2 regions of the Guptibacillus sedimenti genome follow, and region 1 is predicted to be linked to the other one. Evidence: riboswitches for the same ligand, from Rfam matches in the RefSeq annotation. Region 1 holds a riboswitch; the other holds the start of a gene.
The links. Region 1 has a riboswitch for S-adenosylmethionine ahead of PQ578_RS11165 (assimilatory sulfite reductase (NADPH) flavoprotein subunit). Riboswitches for the same ligand answer to the same signal wherever they lie in the genome.
Positions count from the first base shown of each region.

Region 2: linked by a shared signal. The riboswitch ahead of PQ578_RS06985 (YezD family protein) and the one ahead of PQ578_RS11165 (assimilatory sulfite reductase (NADPH) flavoprotein subunit) in region 1 are both predicted to bind S-adenosylmethionine.

Region 1 is NZ_JAQQWV010000002.1:541,263-546,000, reverse strand. It holds gene cysI (assimilatory sulfite reductase (NADPH) hemoprotein subunit) at 1-239, opposite strand, end outside; gene PQ578_RS11165 (assimilatory sulfite reductase (NADPH) flavoprotein subunit) at 261-2,075, opposite strand; SAM riboswitch class I at 2,235-2,346, opposite strand; gene PQ578_RS11160 (hypothetical protein) at 2,508-2,873, opposite strand; gene PQ578_RS11155 (hypothetical protein) at 2,875-3,138, opposite strand; gene PQ578_RS11150 (ABC transporter ATP-binding protein) at 3,161-3,973, opposite strand; gene PQ578_RS11145 (MBL fold metallo-hydrolase) at 4,013-4,738, opposite strand, start outside.
Region 2 is NZ_JAQQWV010000001.1:1,424,242-1,428,979, reverse strand. It holds gene sat (sulfate adenylyltransferase) at 1-11, opposite strand, end outside; gene cysP (sulfate permease) at 37-1,101, opposite strand; gene PQ578_RS06990 (phosphoadenylyl-sulfate reductase) at 1,098-1,820, opposite strand; gene PQ578_RS06985 (YezD family protein) at 1,919-2,062, opposite strand; SAM riboswitch class I at 2,159-2,264, opposite strand; gene PQ578_RS06980 (NfeD family protein) at 2,381-3,037, opposite strand; gene PQ578_RS06975 (DUF1002 domain-containing protein) at 3,109-3,984, opposite strand; gene PQ578_RS06970 (hypothetical protein) at 4,169-4,498, shown strand; gene ispG (flavodoxin-dependent (E)-4-hydroxy-3-methylbut-2-enyl-diphosphate synthase) at 4,639-4,738, shown strand, end outside.

The DNA.
Region 1 (4,738 bases):
CGAACCATAAACTGATAAGCTGGTTCAAGCTTCTGCTGCTTTCGCTCCTGGCGGATATCACGATCGTCCTGCATATAGCTACCATGGAACTTTAATAGCTTTGTATCTGCATCCGGAATTGATGCGGTAATCGGATCCGCAAAGCTTTCGACAAGAGACCCACGTAAATAGTGGCTTTCGTCTTTAATTTTCTCCATTTCACTCGGTTTTCCATCTTGCGTTGCCGTCTTTTTATTCATGTCAAACTCCTTCCATTACGCTTAGTACACATCACGCTGATAGCGCTTCGCGTTCCGTAAGTCCGATAAATAAGCCTCTGCTTCCGACTCACTCAAACCGCCCTGCTCCTCAAGAATGTTGACGAGTGCAATGTGAACATCTTTTGCCATATATTTCTCATCGCCACATACATAAATGTGTGCTCCCTTCTGAAGCCACTCGTATAGTTCTTTACTTCGCTCACGCATGCGGTGCTGAACATACACTTTCTCATCTGTATCGCGTGAAAAAGCGACATCCATGCGAGTAAGTACACCTTCTTTTAACCATTTTTGCCATTCGACCTGGTACAGAAAATCGGTAACAAAGTGCTGTTCACCAAAGAACAACCATGTATCGCCACCTGCGCCAATTTCTTCTCTCTCTTGTAAAAAAGCACGATACGGCGCCACTCCCGTACCTGCGCCAATCATGATGACAGGTGTATCTGGATTGTTTGGCAATCTAAAATTCTCGTTCCGTTGAACAAAGACCGGCAATTTATCTCCTGCCTGTGAGCGCTCCGCGCATTGTCCCGAACAAACGCCAGTACGAGCTCGACCGTGTGCGTCATATCGCAGCGCACCAATGGTAAGATGAACTTCCCCTTCACTTGCTTTCGGACTGCTTGCAATGGAGTAAAGACGAACGGGTATTTTCCGAAGCACCTTCACAAACTCCTCTGCAGCGATTTCCCACGGCCCATAGTCTTTCACTAGATCAATAAGATCTCTTCCGTAAATGTAGGTCTTAAGCTCTTCTCCCTCTGCATTCACCATGCGGAGAAGCTCTGCGCTCTCGGTAAGCTCCGCAATTTTCTTAAGCAGTGGTTTCGTTAGACTTGTAATCTCATACGTCTTCGTCAAAGCTTCTTGAAGAGACTGCAAGTCTCCCTGCTTGTTTATGACCACCTGGCTGTCTCGGTCCCAACTCATTTCTTCAATCAGGTCAACCACAAGGGCGGTATCGTTTTCAGGATAAACCCCTAGACTGTCGCCTGGTTCGTATACGAGATTGGATCCTTCAAGATCAAGCTCAAGATGACGCGTTTCTTTATTCGATCCACGACCGTTTAAGTTGATATTTTCCAAAATCTCTGCTTTAAAGGGATTCGTTCTTGAGTAGGTTTTACTCGTTTCCGTAGCTTCTTCTTTAGAAGGTGACGCTTCATTCGTGAAGTGGGCATCACTTAGTACGCCCATCACTCCTTCAAACCACTCCTCGGCAGGCTCTTCAAAATCAAGGTCACAATCGACACGAGGGTATAGTCGAGTGCCCCCTAATTCTTCAAAACGTCTGTCAAAGTCTTTACCTGTTTGACAGAAAAATTCATACGAACTATCCCCAAGTGATAGAACCGAAAATCTGAGTTCCCGTAATTCAGGAGCTCGCTTACTTTGGATAAAGTCGTAAAAGCTTAGCGCATTATCAGGGGGATCGCCATCTCCATGCGTGCTTGTAATCAACAAAAGGTCTTCTACTTTCTTAAGTGACTTTGGTTTAAAATCATCGAGGGATGAGAGCGTAACGTTGTACTTTTCGTGATCAAGCCGCTCAAAAAAAGATTCTGCTAGCGACTGACCATTTCCCGTATGAGAGCCATAAAGAATCGTAATCTCACGCGTTTTTGGTTCATTCTTTGAGAACGCTTCTTCCGCTGAGGAAGCTTCAGTAGTTGCCGCTGTTTCTGCCACTCCCGGAACAGAAAGATACCCACTCAGCCAAATTTTCTGCGTTTCATTTAGTGTTGGTAATAGACGATTTAAGAGTTCCGTTTGTTCTTGATCAAAAGGACTATTCATAACCTGTAAATGCAATACAATCCACCTCGCATAGTTAATTCAATGTAATACAAGTTGTTTACCCGGATTTAAAACCGTATGAATACGAAGTATGCTCCTCTCTTCTAAGATACACATAAAAAAACCTCTCTTCTTTAAGCATAAGAAGAAAGGTTTGTGAGAACGATGCCAATCTTCTTATCTTTCAGGATGTACCTGCTGGATTTGGCACAGTATGAGTTGATCATTCAACTCATCGGTTGCCGAGGCTTCAAAGGGCCAGTCCCTCCACCTCTCTTGATAAGAAATGTTGCTATAAAGTTTTGATAACAATGATTGTTTCAAATAATATCTTTTGTTTAACAAAATGTCAATGTATTATTAGAAAATTATCACCATTCAATTAAATGAAACGTGATGAGAGCAAGCGATAGATGAAAAAATGAGTCAAATGATTTAGGTCGATTTTCATGAACGTAGATGCTTATTTTTTAGATTCATAATTTCAAACATATTCACAATCAATAGAAAGAGAATAATCCCCAGTTTTACTACAATCGAATAAGGAAGCGGGGTTACTAATAAGAGAATAGCCATGAAAGAAACTGTACAGCTTCGTATGACATCTCCCTTAAGAGACGTTTTTCTCACCTCACCACGCAGCCATTTCACAAGGGTTCTCCCAACGCTAGAGATGGCAATAACCATACAAACAAGATAAGTCCATATCGATAAATAGTACGGTACCACAAAGATTGTAAGCGACAGCAAAATCGTCAGCACCGCATATCGGATCGTGAGTTCTTTATATGTAAGTGCGTTGAAATCTTTCATTTCATTTCATTCCATCCCTATGTTGCTGGTTTTGGTTAGGCGTATGTGCCATCTCCCGAGAAACACGTTCCACCTTATTCATGTTGAAAAACCAGAGAAGGCTCATGAAGAAATAATAGATTCCAAGAATAGAAAGGGTATCCGTTACACTTTCGCCAAAAGGTAGGTTAGACAAATAGTACTTCCACAGAAGACTTCCGATCACAATTATCAGAGGACTGATAATATAAAACCAGCCGTACATTAGTTTATTAAAGTGTTTCATGAGACCTCCTTATCGATAACTTTTATCTAACTGTTGACTCCTTCTCATTTGACACAACTTGAACCCACGCCCGCCCTTTGTTCCACGTCACGTTTAGCGGCAGATCCATGCTTTTACTTAGATTTTCAGAGGTGATGACATCCTCTTTCTTTCCTTTCACCGCAATCCTTCCATTTTCCATTAACATCGCATGAGTGAAGGAAGGTGCAATTTCTTCAATATGATGCGTAATGTAGATCATGGTTGGACTATTTACCTGTTTTGCCAGTCGCTCCACTTGAGCTAAGAGCTTTTCACGTGAATACAAATCAAGACCCGTACATGGTTCGTCGAGAATGAGAAGCTTTGGGGAAGCCATTAAGGCTCGCGCAATCAGGATTTTTTGCTTTTCTCCTTGCGAGCAGATTTGAAAAGGCTTATGATGCAAATGCTGCAACCCCCACTCCTTCATAAGCTCCTCTGCCTGCACTTTATCCTCTTCTGTTACATGCTCATAAAGACCTGCGGAAGCAAATTTCCCACTAATCACAACTTCTGTGACCTCTTGTATGGGTGAAATTCGTTCTGTAAAAGCGCTACTTACCCATCCAATTGCTCTTCTTAGTTCATTTAGATCGGTTTGTCCAAGCCGCTGACCAAACACTTCGATAACTGGGGAATAGCGAAGCAATGGCCAAACTCCTCCGGAAATTAACTGAAGCAGCGTCGTTTTTCCTGAGCCATTTAATCCGATGATCGCCTGGTGCTGTCCTTGTTCAATGGTAAAAGAAATATCAGATAAAATCATTTGGTTCTGCCGCTGATAATAGGCGTTCTCAACATGAACGATCGCCATAGCGCTCCCTCCATTCTCTACAATATATCTTTAAAATCTTTAGAGATTATACCCGTTTGCGAACTCTTGAATCACTTCAAGTTCCTCTTCATTAAGCTCTCTTTCCACGATTTTCTCGTAAGCGATTTGCATCTGTTCTTCATCTCCGTTTGAAGGTCCAGTAAGGGAGGAAACCGTGCGTAGAAGCTTTACTTCTCTCGCAAAAGCTTCGCTCGAAATGGCTTCACCATGCGATAAAATCACCCATTCGGCCTCAAAGCCTTCTAGTACATCAAGCAACTGGGTAGTCGTTTTTACTGTATAATTCGTTTTACTAGAAAAAATATCAGGATAAAAGCAATCGCCTAAAAATAGAATTTTCTCTTCTTTTATGTAGACGACAACCGAGTCAGCCGCATGGTCTCCACCAACATGTTGAAGAACACACGTCACGCCACCTAAATCAATTTCTAGTTTTCCTTCAAAAGTTACATCCGGAAGCATAATCGTTATATCACGTTGCTTCACAAATTCCTTCTTAATTGCGGTTGCACAAAATTCAATTTCTGTTCCTTCTTCTACACGCTGATCAAGATCTGCATCAGACCATGATAAGGGAAGAAGCTTAGCCATTTCTTCTTTCGTTTGAAAAGAAGAAATCGAAACCGTATCTCTGAGCGCGGATAACCCAAATATATGATCCCAATGCCAGTGGGTAAGCGCCACCATATCAGGTCTTTTAAGTCCCCGATCTGAAAGTTCCTCTAGAAAATAACGTGCATGGTT
Region 2 (4,738 bases), on a different contig from region 1:
ATTGTTGTCATGATAATTCCTCCAAAATAAAATGTATTATAAACTTTCTTTTTCTTGTAAGGTTCTTTTTTGTGTACGAATTGATCGAATCAAACTTCCTGATCCTACCGTTGCAAGAATAACGCTTCCGATTGCTATTAACGTGTAAAGGTCACTTTCTAGAAAAAGCTTAATCATACTGTAAGAAATAACTAGTGAAAAAACTGGTGAAACGGCCCATACCTTTAACATCTTCGTGATGACATCTTTTTGCCAGAGTTGAAAACCATCTTTTGCAGTACCAATTCCAATGATTGAAGAAGTTGTAATTTGTGTAAGTGGGACTGGAATCCCAAACATTGAAGCACCGATTACTAGCCCAGCGCTCGTTCCCGATATCGCACACCCTTCACCTAGCGAAAAACGTGTAATGCGGTATCCATTCGTTTCAAGTACGCGGCTTCCAAAGACAAGCGCACCTAAAGCAACAAATGCTCCCCCTAACCAGGCACCGTGAGAAAGGGAAAGAACTCCCGCTCCGACTAAAGGGCCTACTGCATTGGCCACATTATTCATTCCTGCAGAGAATGCTTCAAGAAACCCAGCTGCAATTAAAACGATAGTAAGCGTTTTTTGCCATTTTGTTGTAAGGTGAAAACGCTTTTTGAGAGCCTTCAACCCTTTCCCTACTATTAAGGCTGTCACAAAAGCAATTACTGGAATAATAATCCACAAAAGCATAATGACCATAACATTTGAAAAAAACAATGCACGGTATGCAATGCCTACCCCTACAACTGATCCAACAGTAACTTCACTCGTTGATAAAGGGATCCCCATAATATTTGCTAGAAAAAGTGCCGTTGTCGCTGAAATGAATATAATTAGAATCACTTTTAAACTAAGCACTGAGGTGGGAATAATTCCACTGCCCATCGTCTTAATGACGTTCCCTCCACCAAAAATGGCCCCGGCTACTATTCCGAAAGCACATAAAGCTAGTGCTGTGCGTCTTTTTTTTATGGCACCAGCTCCATAGGCCACCCCCATTGATGCAGCTGCGCCACTTGCTCCAATATTCATGGCAAAGAACAGCGCAACTGTAATCACTACAATCGTCATCGGCTTGATGCGGAATCAAGATGCAACCCGCACTCTGTTTTCTCCTGACTTGCCCATCTCCCCGCTCTAGAATCGCTTCCACTCAAAACTCTTTCTGTGCATACGGCACAGCCGATACTGGGATAGCCTTGATCATGAAGGGGATTATATGGTAGATCCTTCTCGTAGACGTAGCGCCAAATTTCTTTCCACGTCCAATGAATGAGTGGACAAACTTTTATGGACTGAAATTTTTTATCTCGATTTAAATAATTCGTTTTTTGTCTTAGAGGCGACTGTTCTCTTCTTAAGCCCGATATCCAGGCACTTACGCCATCTAATTCTTCATGTAAAGGAACAATTTTTCGTAAATTACAGCATTGCCCTGGATCCTTCTCCCAAAGTGCCTCCCCTTTACTTAATGCTTGCTCTTCTACAGACTCTTCTGGTTGCTTCATCTTTATCTTAAGCTTTGGATATCTTGCTTTTACTTTCTCAATCAATTGATACGTTTCTTTAAAGTGAAGTCCGGTGTCTAAAAAAACAATTTCAGCTTCCTCATTTACATGAGAAATCAAATCAATGAGAACAATACCTTCCACACCGAAACTACATGCATATACGATGTCTTCTTTATAAGTTTGATAGGCCCAATTAAGAACTTCCAATGCTCCTTTTGTATCTGAATCCTGATTGAATTCCGGCTCCTCGCCTGACCAGTTCTCATATAACCATTCCATTACAAAACCTCCTATGGCAATCAAATTATCCTAAAAAAAGAGGCAGTCCTAACCACCGTGGTTAGAACCGCCTCTAGTGTCTCTAGTCAGCGCTAAAATTAAAGTCGTTCTTTTTCTTTTCTTTCAAGTTGAATCACCTTTCCATCTTGAATGACAAGTGTAATCGATCCATACTTCAACGTGCTTAGCATTCGTTCAATACGCGCTGCAACGTCTGAAAAGTTCTGCTCCTTGCTTCCCATCTTGCAACCTCCCTTGCTCATCATAATCTATAGGAGAGGCTAAACAACTAAAAAAGCCTTCCCAAATTGGAAAGACAGATTAGGTTACCTTAATTCACCTTATCTTCCAAAATGGACTCCATTTTGCTGGAAGTAGCACCTTGCCTCGAAGGCAGGTTGCTGGACGTCATCGGGCCAGTCCCTCGGTCTCTCTTGATAAGTTATTTTCTAAATCTTAACTATTATCTAACAATCTGTCAACCCTAGTTTAGAGATCGGGATAAACGGATTAGTAAAGAATATGAAAAAAACCCCGAATCTATGACTCGAGGCTCAGTTTTATATCGGATGACGTTTACTTTCTACCTTCTTTTCTTCCACTACAATGCGCGTTCCATCAACCGAGGTTACTACAACTACCGTATCCTTATCGATCCAGCTTCCTGCTGAAATCGCGCTATACTTTTTATCGTTCATTTCAATTGTACCACTCGGGCGAAACGGAGTAAGGGCGATAGCTGTTTCTCCAACTAATTTTTTATACTCCACATTCATTGAGTTGTACCCCATTTCACTACTAAGACGATCTTTTAGCGTCATCTTCGTCCACATGGACCTGGCAGGAAATACTCTTAAAAACAGAAAGGACGCCGCAGTTCCAATTAAAAATCCACTTGAAACAAGCAGTCCATATAGAAAAGTTGGGGAAGGTATAGCAACTGCCGTTACCATCATTGCTAATCCAATCAGGCCAAACGTTCCGTCATTCAATAATTTTCCGTCTAGAATAACTAATCCTAGACCAACTGCAAACACAAGACCCATCCAAACCATAGATGATAATGATGTTAAATGGTAACTGAAATAGAATGTAAGGATTAGGATTCCAATCAATCCAAAAATCCCTTTTACTCGAACAAGCAACTCTCCGAATAAGAAAAGCACGCTAAGTAAGACAACAAGAAAACCAACTGCAGGCAAAGATAGGATTTCCATCCTCGCTCCCTCCTTTTCTTTCCACTCTTAATACGTATAACGAGAGAAGAAAGTTTCAGTCCATTGTCACTTTACGATTGAAATACCCCTTTTATTCCATCAATAAGCGCAATAAAGAAATCAATTATTTTCTTAATAAAAGATTGTGTTTCATCTTTGTTTAAAAATTCATCAAGATTTTCTCTCGCATTCTCGAGCTGACTCTTCATTTGATCCCAGTCGATATCGAGATTCTTCATTCGATTAAACAGTGCCACAAGTCCATCTAGTTCTTCTTGAGTTAGTTCAATTCCTGAATCGCTAGCCGTTTGTTTAATCATCGTTCTCATGTCTTCTTCTGTCTCAGGGGGATTTGTAGCAATTTCATCTTTAATTTTCGTCATTAACTCTGTTGCTTTATCAGCACCAATACTATCACTTAATTGAGCAGTCGTTACTAATTCCTCATTTGCAACCTGTTTCTGTTCCTCAGGAATGACTTCATCTGAACTTAACTCATACGCTTTAATCAAACCAGTTAAAGCTGCCGTACCGGATACTTCCGTTGGTGCTGTTACGTAGATATCAGCGTCTTTTACTCCCGCTGTTATTAAAGCATTGGCATACATCTCATCTGTAACCCAGTTGATATTTTTTGTTTCCACACTTAACCCAGCATCTTTCTCACCAATTGTAATCGAGGAGGAAGACAAGGCACGCGTTCCAATTAAGGCTTTACTAATATAGTTGCCAAGGTATTTATGCTCTTCTTCATTTGATACTGTCACGGTCATGACATCGTCTGGTGCTTTCATTTCTTCTAATAGCGTTTGCTTTTGCTCTTCTGATAAATCTTCACCAAGTGTCACAATGACATCACCAACGCTAGCATCAGCGAACGTTACAATTGGCACAATGAACATGATCAACAACATTGACAGAAAAAATGGCATTACTTTTTTAAACATGTTTTGATCTCCTTTTTTAACGTAAGGCTTGCTCGATGAGTAGATGTTAAGACTTCTCATCTCCTTGTATTCTACTCGACAGTTGCTCGAAAGAAAAGATAATTCATTAAGAAACCTGTCATATCATGGAAGGACAAGCATACCTTTATATAAAAGAAATAAACACGATAGGAAGGTGAGAGCGATGAAAAAGTTGCTAATGGGAATCCTTTTACTCCTAATTCTTCACACCACTTACTATGATTTAACAACTGGGACACTCCCCTCACCCAGAGTGGAGTCTGAAGCAGCAGAAGTACTCGCTCCACCCAAAGACGATGCTCCCTATGTGGTTTACAAAATTAGCGCTGGTGATACCGTTCTTTCTTTAGTGGAAAAGGCAAATGGATCGGTGCCTGTAGCAATTGAAACGATTGTTCACGATTTTGAAACATTAAACAAAATTCATCCTACAGGGATACAAATAGGAAAAGAATATAAGATACCAACTTATCCCAACACATCTGCTCAGTGATTATTTCTTGTCAATAGCTCTGTAAAGTTGCTACAATGGGATAGTATTACAGATGAGTCTTATTCCCTACTAGGGAAGCATATAAAAGCGATCTAAATCATGAGGTAAGCAATCCTACATGTAAAAGGAGCGATTTTCGCATGAATGAAATTACCCACCGTAGTAAAACAAGACCTGTTAAAGTAGGTCCTTTAACGATAGGCGGTAACGATGAAGTTATTATTCAAAGTATGACAACCA